2 regions of the Silvimonas iriomotensis genome follow, and region 2 is predicted to be linked to the other one. Evidence: riboswitches for the same ligand, from Rfam matches in the RefSeq annotation. Region 2 holds a riboswitch; the other holds the start of a gene.
The links. Region 2 has a riboswitch for glycine ahead of gcvT (glycine cleavage system aminomethyltransferase GcvT). Riboswitches for the same ligand answer to the same signal wherever they lie in the genome.

Region 1 (10,656 bases), on a different contig from region 2:
CGTGCGCTTTTACACGCGCCTGAAAACCGTGACGCAGCGCTGGCCGGGCAACACCCAGGCTGGCCCTGAATTTGTCATGCCCAACATGAAATAAACCCTGCTTACATCTGGCGTTTTGTATCTGGAGGTATCTATAGATATAAAAACGGCCTGAAAGCAAAACCCCGGCCTGGTCCGGGGTTTTGCTTTTTTAATGGGCCTGTTTTGTAAGAATGAAGCCGAGCGTCAGCAGATCAAAAAATGTTGTTGTTTGTTTGATACAACAAGACTTCTCTCACTGCCGTCTGTCTGAAACGTTTTGTCGCGCCAGCTTGCTGAAAGACTTTAGATTACTGCAAAATCACCAATACTTTCTTTGTTTGACAATTTGTGTGGTGTTGAAACTGAAACAATGGAAAGTTATTGTAATTGTGCAATGCAACGAAAAGTCTGTTGGTTTTCTGGAGGGAAGGCATGTCCCGGCTTATTTTTACGCTGATCCTGATTAGTGTCAGTTGTTCAGCTTGTGCGCAGATGCTGCTCAAACGCGGCATGGTTGATGAAGGCATCCAGCGCGCTTTGCATTCCATGAACCTGCCTGCACTGGCAACGGGTGTGGCACTGAACCCGTGGGTGCTGGGCGGCTTGATGCTGTATTTCGGCGGGGCAGTGGTGTGGCTGGGGGTGCTGGCCCGTGTGGATGTCAGTACCGCATACCCGTTCGTGGCGCTGGGTTTGATTGTGACCGTGGTGCTGGGCGGGCTGGTTTTCAATGAACATATCAGCGCCTGGAAAATTCTGGGCAGCTGCATCGTGGCGCTTGGCGTTTACATTGTGGGGACAAAATGAGTACGACTGATTTTGCAGCCCAACCGGCACAGCCGGCCCAGCCGGCGCCCACAGTACGCCCGCGCTATCTGTTTGTTGATCTGGATGGCACGCTGGTGCAGACCGACATGCTGGTCGAGTCTTTGCTGTTCCAGATCAAACGCTCGGTGTGGACGTTCTTTCGCGTCATTTTCTGGTTGTTCGGCGGCAAGGCCGACCTGAAAAAGAAACTGGCGACCGATTTCGAGTTCGATCCCTCGCTGCTGCCGTATAACCCGGCCGTGCTCAAGTATGTGGATGAGTCCCGCAAGGCGGGGGTTGAAGTCTGGTTGGCAACCGCTTCGGATGAGCGCATTGCCGACGCCGTCGCCCGGCATCTGAAGGTGTTTGACGGGGTACTGGCATCGGGCAATGGCGTAAATGTGTCCAGCACGCGCAAGCTGGATGCCATCAAGCAAGTGGTGGGGCAACGCAGTTTTGAATATATCGGCAACAGCGCCGATGACGTGGCGATCTGGCAGGAAGCGGGCGTGGCCCGTTGCGTGCGGCCAGACAGCACGGCGCGGGCCTGGTTCATGCGCACGCAAGGCCAGGTAGCAGAGTTGACTGAAGATACGCCGGTACGCGGCATGTGGAAGTCTTTTGTACGCGCGGCCCGGGTGCATCAGTGGCTGAAAAACATCCTGGTGTTCATCCCGCTGCTGGTGTCGCACCGGCTGGGTGACGTGGCGTCCGCAGGGGCGGGCGTGGCGACGTTTATCGCCTTCGGCCTGTGCGCGTCGTCCATTTATCTCGTCAACGATCTGCTGGATCTGGAGTCTGACCGCTTGCACCCGCGCAAGCGCAAGCGCCCGTTTGCCTCGGGCGAGTTGCCGCTGGGCGTGGGCTTTGTCGCGGTGCCGCTGCTGCTGCTGGCAGGCTTGCTGCTTGCGGCGGTGATCTCGCCGCAATTGCTGGCCGTGCTGCTGGTGTACCTGCTGCTCACCAGCGCATATTCGTTCAGCTTCAAGCGCAAGATGGCGGTGGATGTGGTGCTGCTGGCCGCGCTGTACACCATCCGCATCATTGCCGGCGCGGCGGCGATCAGCGTCGTACCCACGTTCTGGCTGCTGGCGTTCTCCATGTTCATCTTCCTGGGGCTGGCGCTGGTCAAGCGCTACACGGAACTGCTGGCGCTGGAAGAAGCCGGGCGGGACAAAGTCTCTGGTCGCAATTATCTGGTGGCCGACCAGTACGTGGTGATGGCCATGGGTGTTTCCAGTTGCCTGTTGAGCGTGCTGGTGCTGGCGCTGTACATCAACAGCCCGGATGTCGGCTCGCTGTACAAGACGCCTTATGTATTGTGGGCACTGTGCCCGTTGCTGATGTTCTGGGTCTGCCGCTTGTGGCTGATGGCGAACCGGGGGCTGGTGCAGGATGACCCGGTGGTGTTTGCCGTGCGTGACCGTGTGAGCCAGCAAACGGCGGTGGTGGCCGCACTGATCATTGTGGCCAGTACCTTCGGGTAAAGCGGAGTACGCCGGATGAACATGATTGCCCAGACCACCGGTATCGCCTCGGGCAAAGCGGCGGACAAGGCGGAGTCTCGTGCCTGGTTGATGTTGCGCACGGTGCTGCGGCGCCTGCCCGTGGTGATGCTGCTGGTGTGTTGCACGGCCGCAGCGTACAGCTCGTTTTTTGCGCAGTGGGGGTTTTGCGGCCTTGTCAACAAAGAGCCCTGTATCTTGCAGGCGACCATGGACGGTACGGCCAAGCGACCGTGGGTGTACCGCAGATTGATCGTTGAATCGGGCATGTGGATCGATCAGCACATGCCGGCGGGCTTGCATGAGCGGCTGGTCACCCAGCTGGGCGAACACAATCTGGGCGACTTTTACAACGGAGCCAAAGCGGCGGCCGGCCCGGGTCCCGGGGTCAATCTGGCATTTTATGTTGTGTATGTGCTGGGCTATTGCGCTTTTCTGATGGCTGCGGTGGCCGTCTGGCGCGTGGCAGAAGCCTGGACGCAAGACCGGATCGCCTCGTTGCTGGCGGCGCTGGTGCTGGTACTGGCGTATCCCATTGTGCTGACCGTGGGCGGCAATTTTTATGACTTTGGCGAGATCATGTTTTTTTCGCTGGGGGCATGGGCGGCGGTGGCAGGCTCGCCCTGGTGGATCTTGCTGCTGGCGCCTTTGGGGACCTACAACAAAGAGTCCTATTTCTTTTTTCTGGTGACCTTGCTGCCGATCTGGCAAGCCCGCATCGGCACCCGCGCCGCGCTGTTCTGGACGGGCGCAGGTGTGTTTTTGTCCGGCTGCGTTTACCTGATGATCAAGGCGCGCTATGTCGGCAATCCCGGTGGCCCGATCGAGGTTCACTGGCGCGATCAACTGGATTACTACCGCCACTTCAGGCATTTCGGGCAGTTTGAGTTTCACTACGGCCTGTTGCTGCCCAAGGGCTTTAACCTGATCAATATTGCGCTGGTGGCACAACTGTTACTGGCAAGCTGGAAACTGGCTCCGCCGGTGTTGTTACGTCATTTCAAACTGGCGGCGCTGATCAACATCCCGCTGTTCTTTTTCCTGTGTTACCCGGCCGAACTGCGTAACTTGAGCCTGATGTTTGTGGCGCTGACCTGCCTGTTGGCGTGCGCGTTTTCTGCCATGTTCAAACGTTTTTATAGTCCCGGGCAGATCGCAGCGGGGGCATAGCACGCCGATGGGCGGGCCGGCGTCAGCCGCGCTACAATCGGGGCCTCGGTTTGAGGCCCTTTTTCATGAAGAAAACCCCCACAGTAAAACCCGCCCCGGCCCGCGCTGGCCGTTTTGTGATTGTGCCGCTGTTGCTGGCCCTGACCTTGTCGCTGGCCGGGATCATCCTGGCTTCACGCGCGTATGACCGTCGCGACGGCACCGTCACCGCGCCCGGCAAGGTGGTCAACATGATCGGTCCGCAGGGCAGCAGTGACGCCAGACCGCTGGTGCGCTTCAGCACGCCGGATGGCCAGATTGTTGATTTTGTACCCTTGCACAGCGGCAAGTGGCCTGTACCGCACCTGGGCGAAGAAGTCGCTGTGATGTACCCGCCAGATCGCCCCGGTACCGCACAGGTCTACCAGTTTACCGAGCAATGGTTGCCGGCCGTGGTCTGTGGCATTGGGGCGGTGCTGGCCTGGCTGGTGGCGCTGGTGCTGCGTCGCAAAGCCGGCTGATCCTGCCGATTGCCGCTTTGCGTTGCGCGGCCCCTGGCCCGTTGATTAGCATGAAAGTGCAGGCCGCCATTTCTCCTCTGGAATCTGTCATGTTCGATACCTTGCGCCGCTTTGAGCCGGAACTTGTTGAAATCCGCCGCAGTATTCACCGCCATCCGGAACTGGGGTTTGAGGAAAGCCGCACCAGCGATCTGGTGGCAGAAAAGCTCACCAGCTGGGGTTATGAGGTGCATCGCGGGATCGCCAGAACCGGCCTTGTCGGGGTGCTTAAAGTCGGCAGCAGCCACAAGACGCTGGGCCTGCGTGCCGATATGGACGCCTTGCCCATTCACGAGGCGACTGCCAAACCGTGGGCCAGCCAGATTCCCAATCGCATGCACGCCTGCGGTCATGACGGTCACACCACCATGCTGCTGGGCGCGGCGCGTTATCTGGCCGAAACCCGCCATTTCAACGGCACGCTCAACCTGATTTTCCAGCCGGCAGAAGAAGCCCTGGGCGGCGCGCAAGCCATGGTCGATGCCGGTTTGTTCCGGCGCTTTCCGTGCGATGCCATTTTTGGCATGCACAACATGCCGGGTTTGCCGGTGGGGCAGTTCTATTTTCGCAGCGGCGCTTTCATGGCCTCGGCCGATAGCCTGGATGTCACCATTCACGGCAAGGGCGGGCACGGCGCCTTGCCGCATACCACGGTCGATCCGATTGTCGTGGCCGCCAGCATCACCCTGGCGCTGCAAACCATTGTCTCGCGCAATGTCGATACCCAGCATGCCGCGGTGATCACCGTGGGTTCCATTCAGGCGGGTGACGTGGCCAACGTCGTGCCGGCGACGGCCCTGATGAAACTGAGCGTGCGCGCGCTGGACCGGCAAGTCCGCAAGCTGTTGTTGTCCCGCATTGAAGACGTGGTGCGCCTGCAGGCGCAAAGCTTTGGCGCCACGGCGACCATTGAAGCCCGGCATGGCACGCCGGTGCTGATGAATGACGAAACCCAGACGCGCTTCGCCCACGGCGTCGCCGCCAGCCTGTTTGGCGATAGCCACGCCCACTACGGCGCCCACCCGCTGATGGGCAGTGAAGACTTCGCCTATATGCTCGATGCCAACCCGAACGGTTGTTATTTCTTTATCGGCAATGGCGACGGCGAGGGGTCCTGCATGATCCATAACCCGGGGTATGACTTTAATGATGGGTGCCTGACGCCGGGGGCGGCAATGTGGGCCGGGCTGGCCGAAGGCTATTTGAAGGCTTGAACCGCAGTTGATGCGGCAGGCGCTGGCCCGGGCAACTGCCGCAATCCCGTCTCGTCATCTCCGCAGCGCCACCAGCACTTGCCAGTGCCGGTAAAGCACCTGGCCGCGTGACGTCGCTCACACCAGTTTGTAGCGCGCAGTATCAATCCTCCCCGGCGACACCCGCCCGTACACGGCAGCACCATCCCGCCACTTGGCGCATACAACTGCATGCAATACGCCGGCATTGGCCGTGTTAACCTGGTCTACGTGATCAGTCATGCAGGGATGCGCATGAAAGTAGTGAGTCTGTTCGTCGTCGGCCTGGTGCTGGTCGGCGCGAGTAATGTGGCCAGTGCGGTCGATGGCGTACCGCCGCCGTCCATGAACGATAACGACTGGAGCGCGTCTGCACCGCAAGGGCGTTGCGGGCCGCCGCCGCAGATGAAAGACGACGGCGAGAGCAAGGACCAGTCTGCGCATCATGGTCATCGCGGCCCGCCGCCCGATGGCCCGCCACCGGAAGGTGGCCCCAATGGCAAGGATGGCAACGGCAAACATCGCCCGCCGTCCAGAGATGCGTCTGGCACCGCGCCGGCGCCGCAAGGATGCGGTATGCAGTGAGAGTTGCATGCCACATGTCAGGAGTAGTCTTTCCTGGGGATTGGTGTCACAGCCCGACACCCTTGAGGCCGTCAGCCCAAAGCTGACGGCCTTTTTTATGGCCGCTCAGGCTGCCATGACATCGCGCAGGGCACGCATGCCGATCAGCTTGAAACCGCGTTCCTCAATGGCGCGGCCAAAGGCATCGCTGCCCAGCAACACGCGATCAGCCACGCGCGTGGCGACGTCTGGTGCCAGCGTGCGCAACTCCGGGGTGTCGTCGGCCGGGTGCCCGATCATGACGTGAACGCCCGGGCCGCGGCTATCGAGCCAGTCGCAGGCAAAGGCCAGCCGTTCTGCCTGCGCCAGCTGGCGGTTGAAAGGCAGGCCGACCATGCTGGTCAGCAGCAGCGCTTTGCCGGCCGCGGCGGCCTGGCTGAACTGGCTGGCAACGGCGTCGCCTTCTTCACGCGGGATCACGCACATCTCGGCCACGGTCGCACCGTCGACCTCCGGAATCAGCGGCGGCACGCCGGTTTGTTCGGCCAGCTCCAGATAGATGGGCATCAGCGCCGGGTGGTACAGCGTGAGCATATGGCTGTCCACATGGGTGATATCCACGCCGAAATGGCGGGCGCGGGCAATCTGCGCGGCCAGTTCCTGGCGCACGGCGGCCGGGTCCCCACGCAAATGGGTGGGGCGGGCCAGATTGTGGAAATAACCTTGTTCATCCACAAGGCCGCTGGCCGGATCATGCGTTGTCAGCGGTGCCCAGCGATAGCGCTGGCGTTCTGCATTGAGCGTCAGGTGCACGCCCAGGTCGGCCTTGTGTCCCAGTTTGCCGGCCACTTCTGCGGCATACGGAAACCAGCTGCACGGCACCATGGTCGAGGCCGAACTCAACAGGCCGGTATTGACCAGCGACTCCCACGCGGACACGGTGGCCTCGCACATGCCGACATCATCGGCATGGGTGATCAGAAGGCGATCGCTGGCGCTGAAACCCAGCCGTTCCTGCAAGGTACTCATGGTGACTCCACGGGGTTGGACACAATGAAAGCCAGTATAGGGCGGGGTGTGGACCCCGTGCCCAAAGCCCGCAATATCGGCAAACCGGGTTTGATAGCGTGAATGGTTACGTTTCACTGTGTTGTCAATGTCATATGATTGAGTCATTGATCAACCGCAAAAGCTTCATCTCACTCATCATGAAAACACTGCGCAATATCATCGCTATTGTTCTGATTGCTTCCTCGCTGGGGGGCTGTGTCACCACCGCCGTACTGACTGGCGGCGGCGATAACCGCAGTGAGCAGATCAGCCAGCAAATCGGCATCTGAAGCCGGCTAAAACCCCGCATTGACATGGCATAAAGCGCTGTCTACATTGCCCATCAGCCAATCAATGCCGGGCAGGAGAGACCACCAATGTGGCGCCGAAGGGGTATCGCCCTGAAAACTCTCAGGCAAAAGAACTGCACGGCAATCTGGCACTCTGGAGAGTGAGCCTGCAGGCTCCGCCGAAGAAGCAAGGCCGCGCGCGGCCGTAATCTCTCAGGCACCAAGGACAGAGGGGGCAACACACGGCTGGCGCCGGGTGCCCCTTTTGCTTGCCGGTGCCCCTGTTGTCAGCCCCTCGATACCCGTCCGGTGCAGCGCGCCGGCCATGCAGGGCAGGGCTCATGGCAATCAGCGTTTTTGATCTCTTCAAAGTGGGCATCGGCCCATCCAGCTCCCACACCGTTGGCCCCATGCGGGCGGCGCGCCAGTTTGCGCAACGACTGGCGCGAGACGGCCATTTGCCGCAACTGGCTAGCCTCAAGGCTGAGCTGTACGGCTCTTTGGGGGCAACCGGCAAAGGCCACGGTTCAGACATCGCCGTGATCCTGGGTCTGTGTGGTGACGAGCCTGATACGGTCGAGGTTGATACCGTGGCGGCGCGCGTTGCTGCCATTCGGCAGGCCCGGCAACTTCATGTACTGGGCCAGCAACTGATTGCCTTTCGTGAGCCGGAACACCTGACCCTGCACAAGCGCAAAGCGCTGCCGTATCACCCCAACGGGATGATTTTTGAGGCCTTCGACGCGGCAGGCAACAGTCTTTCACGGCGGGCGTATTTTTCAGTGGGTGGCGGTTTTATTGTGGATGAAGCGGCCATTGCCGCCGGTTTTACCCCGCCTGATGCCACCCGGTTGCGCCACCCGTTTACTTCTGCCGCCCAGTTGCTGGCGCTGTGTGCGGCCGAGGGCAAGACCATCAGCCAGATCATGCTGGAAAACGAACTGGCCTGGCGTGACGAAGCCAGCATCCGCAAGGGTTTGCTGGAGATCTGGCTGGTGATGCAAGCCTGTGTGAAACGCGGTTGCGAACGGGAAGGCATTTTGCCCGGCGGCATGAAAGTCAAACGCCGCGCGGGCGAGCTTTATCGCAAACTGGCCGCCGCGCCGGAAGCCGGGCTGACAGATCCGTTGACGGTGATGGACTGGGTCAACCTGTATGCGCTGGCGGTCAACGAAGAAAACGCCGCCGGGGGCCGGGTGGTGACAGCGCCCACCAATGGCGCGGCCGGGATTATCCCGGCAGTGTTGCACTACTACACGCGTTTTGTGCCGGGGGCGACGGAGGAAGGCGTCATCCGCTTCATGCTCACGGCCGGGGCGATCGGCATTCTGTTCAAGCTCAACGCCTCGATCTCCGGCGCGGAAGTCGGGTGCCAGGGCGAAGTGGGCTCGGCCTGTTCAATGGCGGCGGGCGCGCTGGCAGAGGTACTGGGTGGCACGCCGCAGCAAGTAGAAAACGCCGCCGAGATCGGCATGGAACACAATCTGGGGCTGACCTGTGATCCGGTTGGCGGCCTTGTGCAAGTGCCGTGTATCGAGCGCAACGCCATGGCCTCGATCAAGGCCATTAACGCCGCGCGGATGGCCCTGCGCGGGGACGGTAGCCATTTTATTTCGCTGGACCGGGTAATCCGCACCATGCGCGACACCGGCCGCGATATGCACACCCGCTACAAAGAGACCGCCCGCGGCGGCCTGGCGATCGAGATTGTCGAGGTGCCGGTGAATATCGTGGAATGCTAGTTACCGTTACTTCGGCAGGGTAGCCAGGGTTGGCGCCTGGCTACAGCAGCGTGCGGTAGCCTTCGGCAATCACGGTGATCGCAAAATACCCGAACAACACGGCAGAGAACGCGTTGCAGTACAAAGCCAGCTTGTGTCCGATCAAATGCCGCCCTTTGCCCGCCAGCACGGCCAGAAACGCGGACCACGCCAGCCCGCCGGCAAAGAAGCCGCCCAGGAACAAGCCATTCATCAAGGCCGAGCCATCGGTCGCCTGCGCAATAATTGCGCCACCTACTGCGGCGTACCATAGCAACGAGGTCGGTGAGGCCAGCGCCATGCCCAGGCCGCGCAAAAACTCTACCCGGGGCGACCAGGCTTGCGCTTCGGCGGTGGCATCGTAGTCTGGCGCTTCTTGCTGGCGGCGCGATTCAGCCAGCGCGGCCATGGCCATTTTCCAGGTCAGCCACAACAGCAGCGCGCCACCGCCCAGCCACAAGACCCAGCGCACCGCGGTGAACTGGAACAGCACGGCAAGGCCAAACAAAGACAGCGCGGCGTAGGTGATATCGCCAAAGCATGACCCTAGTCCCAGCATGAAAGCCGGACGCACGCCGGCGCGGATGCCGGTGTTGATCAGGGCGGTATTCACAATGCCGATATCCAGGCACAGCGAGAGCGACAGCAAAAAACCTTTCAGCAGAACGGCCAGCATGGTGCGATACAGAATCGGGTGGGGCGGGAAAGGCGGTCACTATACGCTGCCCCAGGCCGCCGCCCAAGGCGCAGGGGGCGATATGCAACAGGGCGGCAAGCAAATATCGCAGTGCCGGTCAGCAGATTAATGAATACCTTTTTCGGGGGCAGGCTTCTACACTGCTCGCCAACGTCATATGTCCCACCTGGAGAACACTGTGCAACAACGTCAGTTTGGTAATACCGGCAGAAGCGTTTCTGAAATCGGCTTTGGCGCATGGGCCATTGGCGGCAGCTGGGGCGATGTATCCGACAAGGACGCAGAAGCCGCATTGCATGCCGCGCTGGATGCCGGCGTCAATTTCCTGGATACGGCCGATGTCTATGGCGATGGCCGCTCAGAGCGCCTGATTGCGCGCGTGCTCAAGCAACGTGGCCGTGACGGCGTGATGGTGGCGACCAAAGCCGGCCGCAAGATCAACCCGCACGTGTCGGCCGGTTATACGCCGCAAGTGCTGGAACGCTATATCGACGATTCCTTGCGCAACCTGGAAGTGGATGCGCTCGACCTGGTGCAACTGCATTGCCCGCCGACCGAGGTCTTCTACCGCCCCGAAATCTTTGACGCACTGGACAAGCTCGTTGCCAAGGGCAAACTGAAAGCCTACGGCGTGTCGGTCGAGAAAGTGGAAGAGGCCATCAAGGCGCTGGAGTTTCCCATCAGCAGCGTGCAGATCATTTTCAACATGTTCCGCCAGCGCCCGGCCGAGCATTTCTTTGCCCGCGCCAAAGCGCAGAACGTGGCGATCATTGCCCGCGTGCCCTTGGCCAGCGGCCTGCTCACCGGCAAACTCAGCGCCAGCAGCCAGTTTGCTGCAGAAGATCACCGCAATTTCAACCGCCACGGTGAAGCGTTTGACGTGGGCGAGACCTTCTCTGGCGTGCCCTATGAAACCGGCCTGCAAGCCGTGGAGGCATTGCGCGGCGTGATTGGTGACGTGCCGATGGCGCAAATGGCGCTGCGCTGGATTCTGATGTTCGATGCCATTACCGTTGCCATT
Region 2 (10,656 bases):
GGCGCGTCTTGCGGCTTGGCTTTAAGCAAGGCCTCAAGGTGCGGCTTGGCTTCATCCAGCCGGTTGGCGCGCAACAACAGGCTGAGCATCACCTGCTGCGGGCCCACCGCGTTGGGCGAGGCGTCGATCCATTGTTTGGCCGAATCCATGGCCAGATTCAGCTGGCCTGCACCAATGGCGACTTCGGTCGCGCGTTTGGCCACGCGCGGATCATGCGTGCGCCTGGCCAGATCATTCCAGGTTTGTGCACCCAGCGTGGCCTGGCCACGTTGCAGGGCGATATCACCCACCAGGAAGCGCAGCACCAGTTCGTCCGTCAACTCTTCATTGGGGAGCGGGCCGTCAGCGATCGCGGGGTCTTGCGCGTTGTCATCTGCCGCGGGCGCACTCGCCACGGGTGCTTTGCCTGTCGCTGCGGGTTGTCCAACCGTGGCACAACCGGCAAGGACCGTCAGGCTCAGGCACACAAGAGTCAGGAGAGGTTTCCGGGAAAACGGAAAAGGCATGGCAAAGTCCGGCGGGTGGTGGAGTGTTGTGTCGCGAGCATTGACTGCCGCTGCGGCATTTTTAGCACTGGATTACATACAGACCCGTGCTGCTTCATATTAAGGTAAATTCCGTCGCGAAGTCCAAGCCGTGAGGTGACGGGCCTTGCGCAACTTTTAACGGCATTGTGTTATGACGAGCGAATGACAATTTATGTTCCGTCTGCCTTTCATTGTCTGGTTGGATCATGCCTGAATTACCCGAAGTCGAAACGACGCGTCGCGGCATTGCCGATATCCTCACCGGTAACACGGTAGCCCAGGTCACCGTGCGTGATCCGCGCCTGCGCTGGCCGGTGCCCGATACCCTGCACACCCTGCTGCAGGGGCAGCGCATTGTCTCGGTCGAGCGGCGTGCCAAATATCTGCTGATCGGCTTTGCCCACGGCACGCTGATTGTCCACCTTGGCATGAGCGGCACCTTGCGGGTGGTGACGGCTGCGCGTCCGGTTGAAAAACACGATCATATTGATCTGATGCTCGAAGACGGCCGCATCCTGCGTTACCGCGATCCGCGCCGCTTTGGCTGCATGCTCTGGCATGAGGCCGCACCGGCCACGCACCCCTTGCTGGCAGCGCTGGGACCGGAGCCTTTGTCTGACGCCTTTGACGCCAGCTATCTGCAGCAACAGCTCGCCCGTCGGCAGGCCGCGATCAAGCTTGTCATCATGGATCAACATGTCGTGGTTGGCGTGGGCAACATCTATGCATCCGAAGCGTTGTTCCGTGCGCGGATACACCCGGAACGGCCCGCGGCCACACTGAAGAAACGTGAAATTGACGCCCTGGTTGACGCAATCAAGGCCACTTTGTCGGACGCGATCCGCGCGGGGGGCACCACGCTGCGCGACTATGTCGATTCAAGCGGCAACACGGGTTATTTCCAGCTGCAGACCTACGCCTATGACCGGGCCGCAGAGCCGTGCCGGGTCTGCGCGAAGCCGATTGTGGAAATCCGCCAGGGTCAACGCGCAACATTCTTCTGCCCGAACTGCCAGAAATAATTGATTCCATTATCATTAGTGTCCGGAATGTGCGATAACGCCGTCCGAACACATGCAGGCGCCGCGCGCGCGGCCTGCGCTAAAGAGAGCCCGTACAGGGCGTGAGGACCGAGATGAGCACCGACTACCTCCATCGTGACGAGATAGCCGCCAACGATGTGGACAGCAACGACCGCCTTGCCGGCGACTTCCAGGCCTACAGCGCCTGGCGCGGCCAGTTGTCGCAACGCGTGGCGCAATTGTCGCGCTGGCTGTCCGAGCAAGACCTGGACGATGCCCAGACTCAGCTGCGCATCCAGACACTGCTGGAAAAACTCAAGGACGACAAACTCAATATCGCGTTTGTGGCCGAGTTCTCCCGCGGCAAGTCTGAACTGATCAATGCGATTTTCTTTGCGCACTATGGCAAACGCGTGCTGCCCTCGTCGGCTGGCCGCACCACCATGTGCCCGACGGAAATCCTGTTTGACCCGTCGCGCCCGCCGTCGATCCAGTTGCTGCCGATCGAAACCCGCGCACAGAACGTGACCACCAGCGAATACCGCCGCTACACCGAAGAGTGGGCCACGACCGAACTGGAAGTCGACAACGCTGATGCCATGCTGGCCGCGCTGGGCCAGGTGGGCCACACCAAGCGCGTATCGATTGAAGTCGCCAAGAGCTTTGGCCTGTTTGATGAAGATGATCCTGATCAGGTGATCATGGTCGGCGCCGATGGCACGGTGGAAATCCCGGCCTGGCGTCACGCCGTGATCAATTTCCCGCATCCGTTGCTGGAACAGGGCCTGGTCATTCTGGATACCCCGGGCCTGAACGCGATCGGTACCGAACCGGAACTGACGCTGAACCTGCTGCCCAACGCGCACGCCATTCTGTTTATCTTGTCTGCCGACACCGGCGTGACCAAGAGCGACATCGATGTGTGGCGCAACCACATTGGCAAGGCGCAAGCCGGCTCGCGCGGGCGCCTGGTGGTGCTCAACAAGATTGACGGCCTGTGGGATGAACTGAAGACCCCGGCACAGATCGAAGCCGAGATCGATCGCCAGGTGGTGACCACGGCCAGTCTGCTGGGCGTGAACCCCAACCACGTGTTCCCGGTATCGGCGCAAAAAGCGCTGGTCGCCAAGGTGCAGCACGATGAAGCCTTGCTGCAACGCGCGCACTTGATGGATCTGGAAGCCGCGCTGTCTGGCGAATTGTTGCCGGCCAAGCAGGATATCGTGCGCGACAGCACGATCACCGAAGTCGAAGACATTGTGCTGGCCACCCGCAATCTGCTGGGGACGCGTCGCACCAGTCTGCTGGAACAACTGGACGAACTGGCCCGCTTGCGTGGCAAGAACCAGGACGTGGTCATGCAGATGATGGACAAGGTCCAGACCGACAAGCGTCATTTCGAGCAAGGTCTGGTGCGCTTCCAGGCGCTGCGCAGCATTTTCAGCCAGCAGACCAACCAGTTGCTGACGCTGCTGGGCATGGATTCGCTCAAGGCCGAGATCGCCCGTATCCGCGACGAAATGGAACGCAGCTGGTTCTCGTTTGGCGAAGGCGGCCTGCGCGCCACCATGGAGCGCTTCTTCAAGGACACCAACGCCAATATCGCCAGCTCTGCCGAACAGGTGGCAGAAATCCAGGCCATGATGGCGGCCATGTACAAGAAGTTCAGCGAAGAACACGGCCTGGGTCAGGTGACACCGCCGCCGTTCTCCACGCTCAAGTACCACAAGGAAATCGCCCGCCTGGAGAAATCCTTCCGCGAGCACTTCAATACCGTGGGCCGTTTGCTGACCACCAGCCAGAGCCGCATTACCCGCAAGTTCTTCGAAACCGTCGCCAGCCGTGTGGTGTACGTGTTTGAAGTGGCCAACCGCGACGTGGAAAACTGGCTCAAGGCCGTGATGGCACCGATGGAAACCCAGGTGCGCGAACACCAGCTGCAACTGCGTCGCCGTCTGGAAAGCATCAAGCGCATCCACAAGGCCACCGATACGCTGGAAGGCCGTATTGAAGAACTGGAAGACATGGATCGCCAGCTCACCAGCCAGATGGACGACCTGGATCAGTGTCACCGCCAGGTGCTGGCTGCGCTCAACAGCGAGATCTCGCGCCTGGCCGCGTAATCTGGCCTGGTTTGAGTCTTTTGCAAAAAACGCCCGCCTTGAACGCGGGCGTTTTTTTCTAGCCTGATTTGAGCGTGACGCGCGATTCGTTTACGCTTGCCCGACAACATAACGGAGCAACCGCCATGGCCCACCAAGACATCCTGCTGGAAATCTGCGCGGGCTCTGTGACTTCTTGCCTGGCCGCCCAGGAAGGTGGCGCCAGCCGCGTGGAATTCTGCGACAACCTGCTCGAAGGGGGCACCACGCCTTCTCATGGCGCCATTGCCGCGGCGCGTGACCGGCTGTGGATTACCCTCAATGTCATCATCCGCCCGCGCGGCGGCGACTTTCTGTATTCGGATGTCGAGTTCGAAGTAATGCAGCGCGATATCCTGGCCTGCAAGAAACTGGGCGTGGATGGCGTGGTGATCGGCCTGTTGACGGCCGATGGCGATATTGACGTGCCGCGCACCAAGCAACTGGTCGAACTGGCCATGCCCATGCAGGTGACATTCCACCGCGCATTTGATGTGGCGCGTGATCCGGTACAGGCACTGAAAGCGGTGATCAGCACGGGTTGTAACCGCTTGCTGACCTCTGGCCAGGCGCCGACCGCACCGGAAGGCGCCGAACTGATCCGCCAGTTGCGTGAACAGGCCGGCAACAAGCTGGTGGTCATGCCAGGCGCCGGCGTGCGGGTGAACAATATTGCAGAACTGGTGCGTGCCACCGGCTGCCGCGAGTTCCATACCTCTGGCCGGGCGCCGTTTCCCAGCGGCATGAACTACCGCAACGAACGCGTGAAAATGGGCGCGCCCGGGCAGGATGAATACGCCATTGTCGAAACCTCTGCGCCGCTGGTGCAAGAGATTCTGGCCAATGCGCGCAGTGCACTGGGCTAACGCGCCAGCGCCAGAAACAGCAAACCCGCCAGGATGGCGGGTTTTTTATTGCCTGACAGGGCACGGCCCGTTGTCAGATCACACGGACACGATCACGCACAACGGGATAATTCTGAAATGGTTGACACCATTACCAATTGTTTCTCCTGCAAAACACGTCCTCACATACAAGCGGCGCGCGCAGTGTAATTCTGTGATCGTGGACGGGCCACTCAACAAACCCGGCCCGAGCCCGACGACAAGTTTGACCCTTAGGAGAAACACCCATGAAAGCCCTGATCGCACTCGCTACTGCTGCTGGCCTGCTGTTTGGTACCCCGGTTTTTGCCGCTGACGCCAGCGCCCCGGCGAAAGCTGCAACGGCTACTCATCACAAGAGCACGAAGCACCACGCCAAGAAGGCCACTGCTTCGAGCACCGAACAAAAAGCGCAAGCCAAGAAACACAAAAAGGCTTCCGCTGCTTCGACCGTAGCCCAGAAGGCTCAGGCCAAGAAGCACAAGGCATCCGCCGCTTCGGCCGCACAAAAGGCCCAGGCCAAGAAGCACAAGAAGGCATCCGCTGCTTCGACCGCACAAAAGGCCCAGGCCAAGAAGCACAAGAAGGCATCCGCAGCTTCGACCGCTCAAAAGGCACAAGCCAAGAAGCACAAGAAGGCATCCGCAGCTTCGACCGCTCAAAAGGCACAAGCCAAGAAGCACAAGAAGGCATCCGCCGCTTCGACCGCACAAAAGGCCCAAGCCAAGAAGCACAAGAAGGCATCCGCTGCTTCGACCGCTCAGAAGGCCCAGGCCAAGAAGCACAAGAAGGCATCCGCTGCTTCGACCGCTCAGAAGGCCCAAGCCAAGAAGCACAAGAAGGCATCCGCTGCTTCCGCTGCACAAAAGGCACAAGCCAAAAAGCATCACAGCAAGAAGCACGCTGCCAAGAAGGCCTGATTTTTCACAAGGCCAAGGCACCCGCCAACCCCCTCACATGAGGGGGTTTTTTTTATTGGGCGTTCACAACGGCGTGTTCATGAACACGGACTGCACGGTGAGGCCGTGTTTTTCATAAAAGCGGATGGCGCTTTCGTTGAAGCTGAAAACCTGCAGGTACAGCGTGACTGCGCCTTGTGCTTTCGCCCACGCGCGTGCTGCCCCCAATAATTGTTCGCCAACGCCCTGACGGCGGTGGCTGGCGGCGACTACGATGGTCCCGATACGCGCTTCGCGACGGGCGCGAATAAACGGCGGGACCGGAGGTTCGGTCACCTTGGCAGAAATAAAGCCACAAACCTGATCGCCGTGCTGCGCCACCAGCACCACGCTGTCTGATGCGCTCATCGCGCTATGCCACCAGGCCTGGGTCGCTTCATCGCCAGGCTGGCTGAGTACAAACACATCTGGCGCACCGGCGTGATGCTCATGGTTGATTTCATCTGAAAGCCGGCAGAGGGCGGGAAGGTCTTGCGTGAGGGCGGCGCGGATCACTACTGGGGTCATGGGCAGGCAAGGCAAAGACAAAAGCGCAGACCTTATCACGCGTGCACCGCCCATAAAAAAACCGGCCTCGAAAGGCCGGTTTTTTGTTGCAAGCGCGTATGCGACTGCTTAGTAGCGGTAGTGCGCCGGCTTGTACGGGCCGTTTTTCGGCACGCCAATGTAAGCGGCTTGTTCGTCCGACAGTTCGGTCAGGTTGGCGCCGATCTTGGCCAGATGCAGGCGGGCAACCTTCTCGTCCAGATGCTTGGGCAGCACGTACACGCCGACCGGATACTGGGCCTGCTTGGTGAAGAGTTCGATCTGTGCCAGCACCTGGTTGGCAAACGAGTTGGACATCACGAACGACGGGTGGCCAGTGGCGCAACCCAGGTTCACCAGACGACCTTCGGCCAGCAAGATGATGCGCTTGCCGTCCGGGAAAATGATGTGATCGACTTGCGGCTTGATGTTTTCCCACTGGTACTGACGCAGCGAGGCGACTTCGATTTCGCTGTCAAAGTGACCGATGTTGCAAACGATGGCGTTGTTGCGCATGGCTTTCAGGTGATCGTGCGCAATCACGCCGACGTTGCCGGTGGTGGTCACGAAGATATCGGCCTGGCCGGCGACGTCATCCATACGCACGACGCGGTAGCCTTCCATGGCGGCTTGCAGGGCGCAGATCGGGTCGATTTCAGTGACCCACACGGTGGCGCCCAGGCCACGCAGCGATTGCGCGCAACCCTTGCCCACATCGCCATAACCCAGCACCACAGCCACTTTACCGGCGATCATCACGTCGGTAGCGCGCTTGATACCGTCAACCAGCGATTCACGGCAGCCGTACAGATTGTCGAACTTGGACTTGGTTACCGAGTCGTTCACGTTGATCGCCGGGAAAGCCAGACGACCTTGTTCGTGCATCTGGTACAGACGATGCACACCGGTGGTGGTTTCTTCGGTCACGCCCTTGATGTGGGCCAGACGCGTGGAGTACCAGCTGCCGTCTTTGGCGATCTGCGCCTTGATGGCGGCGTACAGCACGGTTTCTTCTTCGTTGGTCGGGTTGCCCACAAGGCTGATGTCTTTCTCGGCGCGCGCGCCCAGATGCAGCAGCAAGGTGGCGTCGCCGCCGTCATCCAGAATCATGTTGGCGAACTCGCCGTTCGGCCATTCGAAGATCTGGTGGGTGAACTGCCAGTATTCTTCCAGCGACTCGCCTTTGAACGCGAACACCGGCGTGCCCTTGCCCTCGAAACCGTTGGCGGCGATACCGGCAGCGGCGTGGTCTTGCGTCGAGAAGATATTGCATGACGCCCAGCGCACATCGGCACCCAGTTCTTGCAGGGTTTCGATCAGCACGGCGGTCTGGATGGTCATGTGCAGCGAACCGGCAATGCGCGCGCCCTTGAGCGGCTGGTTGGCACGGCCTTCTTCGCGCACGGCCATCAGACCCGGCATTTCGGTTTCGGCAATGCGGATTTCCTTGCGGCCCCAGTCGGCCAGCGAGAGATCAGCAACTTTGAAATCGGTGAAATTTTCAGCCACAGCGATACGTCCTTTACGTGTGGCCGGAAGAGGGGCGGGGTGATTCATCACCTGAAAACCTGCGCGCATGATGATCGATCATTGGCAGGTTAAGCCCGTGTCCGGCACGGTTGATCAGGTGAGCGCCGTTGAGACTCCGGGCCTGGGATTGTGGTGATGCAACCTCGCAGCGCTCCCCGGAAGTGGGCGGATTATAGCCAAAACCAGGCGCGAATGCGTGATGTATAAGCCGGGTGGCAGAGCCACCCGGCCTTGCTGGTTACTCAGGAAGCGCTGAAGTTGGTGATCTTGAGCGAGCTATTGCTGTAACCGTTACGCGTGGCAGTGAGTACGTAAACGCCATATTGACGCAGGTAAGCCAGTTCGGAAACGTCGGTGGCAATGTCCTGACCATTGGGGTAGTACCCGCACGAGACCTTGATTGCCTGGCCCTTCAACGCAGGAGACAGCGTACTGGCTTCAAAGTCTGTACCCGTGGCTTTGCAAATGGATTTGGACTGGATGAAGTTCACGATCTGCGGTTCATTCCCGGTCGTGACATCAATGACATATTCGCCACCCGGTTGCGGATTGGCCAGACCACCGTCAATTTTGGTGATGTGTTTGACCTCACGAATCAAGGACGCGTTGGCTCGTTCCAGTACCACTTCTTGCCAGCGAGCCTGCACTACGTTCAGGTAAGTGAGCACATAACGTTGCATGTATTCGACGTCATTGCGCGAGAACCGGGCAACCACTCGCCACATCCCGTTCTCATCGTGTGTCAGGTACTGAGTGAAGTGATAAGGCTTGTCGGCGGTATCAGTACCGTGCGAGATGCCGTCAAAGCCAATCTCGATGTGGTTATACGCTGTGGCCGGGGCCGGCAGTGCTTTCAGACTGGCCGCGATCCCGGACCCAACGGTTGAAGTGTTGAAATGGTCTTTCGAATAGCCGTCACGATTGGCCTGCACGTCTTTGACGTTGGCAGTGGCACAGCCCGTCAGGGCAATGACCGTCAACAGACCAGTGGCCACGCTTTTTGGATACAAACGCATAAATATCACCTACCCCTTTCAAACATTGGATTGATTATTTTTTTAAATCCGGACGAGCCCGGATATTTCCTGGATACATAAAGAAACGTGGGGAATTTTCTTAAGGCGACAGGCTGTTGTCAAAAATAATCAAATCCATGTTGATTTTGAGGCTCAACCCCCATTGCGTCTCAATGAGCAAGAACTGGTGAGGGGTTTTCCGCGGTGTGGCTGTCTAGTGGCAGTTGCACGAACGGCAGTTGCCAACTCCCCACCCCATCCGCATAATCGCGCCGTCATGCAGGAGAGCGTCTTACCCGCAACGGGAAGACCGCCGAAGGCGCAAGCGCACCCGCAATCGCTCAGGCAAAAGGACTGCGTGACCTTTGAGTACAGAGCACGGTTCCAACCCGGGGCTCGAGTACGAAAAACTCTGGAGAGCTGTGCCGCACAAGGCACACACCGAAGGGGCTAAGGGCTGCGTCGCACAACGACGCCAGCCTGAAAATCTCAGGTGCCGGGACAGAGGGGTGTGGTACCCGCAAGTACGCCGTACTTGTAATCCACGCACCTGGAAATGCCCGATGACGCACGCCCTCAAGCAAACACCGCTGTACCAGTCCCACGTCGATGCCGGCGCGAAAATGGTTGATTTCGCTGGCTGGTCCATGCCGATCCATTACGGCTCCCAACTCAAGGAACACGAAGCCGTACGCGCCGATGCCGGGGTGTTTGATGTCTCGCACATGGTCGTGCTCGATATCGCGGGTGGCGATGCCAAGGCCTGGTTGCAGCACATTCTGGCCAACGACGTCGCCAGGCTGGGGTTTGTCGGCAAGGCGCTGTACTCGGGCATGCTGACGGAACAGGGCACGGTCATCGACGATCTGATCGTCTATCTGTCTGAAACCGGCTATCGCATGGTGGTCAACGCCGGCACGCGTGAGAAAGATCTGGCCTGGCTGACCCGGACCAGTGCCGGTCGTGATGTGCAACTCAATGTGCGCGACGATCTGGCCATGCTGGCCATTCAAGGCCCTAATGCCATCGAGAAAGTCTGCGCCATCATGCCGCAATGGGCCGAGGCGATTCGTGCTCTCAAGGTGTTCCAGGGTTTGCCCATGGGTTCGCAAACCGGTGGCGAGTGGTTTGTGGCCCGCACCGGCTATACCGGCGAAGACGGCCTTGAAATCATGCTGCCCGCCACGGATGCACCGGTGTTCTTTGCTGAACTGATCAAAGGCGGCGTCGCCCCGATCGGCCTTGGCGCGCGCGATACCTTGCGGCTGGAAGCCGGCATGAATCTGTACGGCCACGATATGGATGAAACCATCAGCCCGCTGCAGGCCGGCATGGGCTGGACCATTGCCTGGCAGCCGGCAGAACGTGATTTCATCGGCCGGGCTGCGCTGGAAGCCGAGAAAAACGCAGGCGTTGCCATGAAGCAAGTTGGCCTTGTGCTGACCGACCGCGGCGTATTGCGCGAAGGCATGCGCGTGGTCACCCCGCATGGTGATGGCGTGATTACCAGCGGCACGTTTTCCCCCACGCTCAAGCATTCCATTGCCATTGCCCGCGTACCGGCAAGCACTGACAGCTCCGCAGAGGTCGATCTGCGTGGCACACTCACGCCTGTGCGCGTGGTCAAGCTGCCCTTTGTGCGCAACGGCAAGCGGCAATACGAGTAAAGATTTAAACACTGCTGGCGGCGGGCAAAGCCCGCCTTTATGCCGGCAAAAGCGGTGCATCGCCGCTTCGTTTTATTGAATTGCACCCTCCCCACGCCCGCCCGCCGGCGGGAGTGCCTCGCCACTGGCGAGTGGGGGCTCCATTTACCGAACTTTGAGAGAGAGAACCAACATGCTGGATATCCCTGCAGAACTGAAATACGCCGCCAGCCACGAGTGGATGCGTCTGGAAGCCGACGGCACCGTGACCGTAGGCATTACCCATCACGCGCAAGAGTTGCTGGGCGACCTGGTGTTTGTAGAGCTGCCCAAGGTGGGCGCAACGCTGGCCAAGGATGAACAAGCTGGCGTGGTGGAGTCGGTCAAGGCGGCGTCTGATGTATAC

Region 1: linked by a shared signal. The riboswitch ahead of IEX57_RS07140 (L-serine ammonia-lyase) and the one ahead of gcvT (glycine cleavage system aminomethyltransferase GcvT) in region 2 are both predicted to bind glycine.

Annotation. Positions count from the first base shown of each region.
Region 1 covers NZ_BMLX01000002.1:126,801-137,456, reverse strand. The annotation lists gene IEX57_RS07190 (CoA-acylating methylmalonate-semialdehyde dehydrogenase) at 1-94, shown strand, start outside; gene IEX57_RS07185 (EamA family transporter) at 454-828, shown strand; gene IEX57_RS07180 (UbiA family prenyltransferase) at 825-2,315, shown strand; gene IEX57_RS07175 (hypothetical protein) at 2,331-3,503, shown strand; gene IEX57_RS07170 (DUF3592 domain-containing protein) at 3,569-4,003, shown strand; gene IEX57_RS07165 (M20 aminoacylase family protein) at 4,093-5,256, shown strand; gene IEX57_RS07160 (hypothetical protein) at 5,374-5,517, opposite strand; gene IEX57_RS07155 (hypothetical protein) at 5,530-5,859, shown strand; gene IEX57_RS07150 (ChbG/HpnK family deacetylase) at 5,965-6,867, opposite strand; gene IEX57_RS07145 (hypothetical protein) at 7,014-7,178, shown strand; glycine riboswitch at 7,241-7,325, shown strand; gene IEX57_RS07140 (L-serine ammonia-lyase) at 7,520-8,920, shown strand; gene IEX57_RS07135 (LysE family translocator) at 8,961-9,614, opposite strand; gene IEX57_RS07130 (aldo/keto reductase) at 9,814-10,656, shown strand, end outside.
Region 2 covers NZ_BMLX01000004.1:179,195-189,850, forward strand. The annotation lists gene IEX57_RS15350 (tetratricopeptide repeat protein) at 1-395, opposite strand, end outside; gene mutM (bifunctional DNA-formamidopyrimidine glycosylase/DNA-(apurinic or apyrimidinic site) lyase) at 734-1,549, shown strand; gene IEX57_RS15360 (dynamin family protein) at 1,663-3,672, shown strand; gene IEX57_RS15365 (copper homeostasis protein CutC) at 3,798-4,556, shown strand; gene IEX57_RS21200 (hypothetical protein) at 4,823-5,494, shown strand; gene IEX57_RS15375 (GNAT family N-acetyltransferase) at 5,558-6,040, opposite strand; gene ahcY (adenosylhomocysteinase) at 6,149-7,615, opposite strand; S-adenosyl-L-homocysteine riboswitch at 7,681-7,749, opposite strand; gene IEX57_RS15385 (hypothetical protein) at 7,831-8,604, opposite strand; glycine riboswitch at 8,875-8,971, shown strand; glycine riboswitch at 9,007-9,119, shown strand; gene gcvT (glycine cleavage system aminomethyltransferase GcvT) at 9,168-10,271, shown strand; gene gcvH (glycine cleavage system protein GcvH) at 10,444-10,656, shown strand, end outside.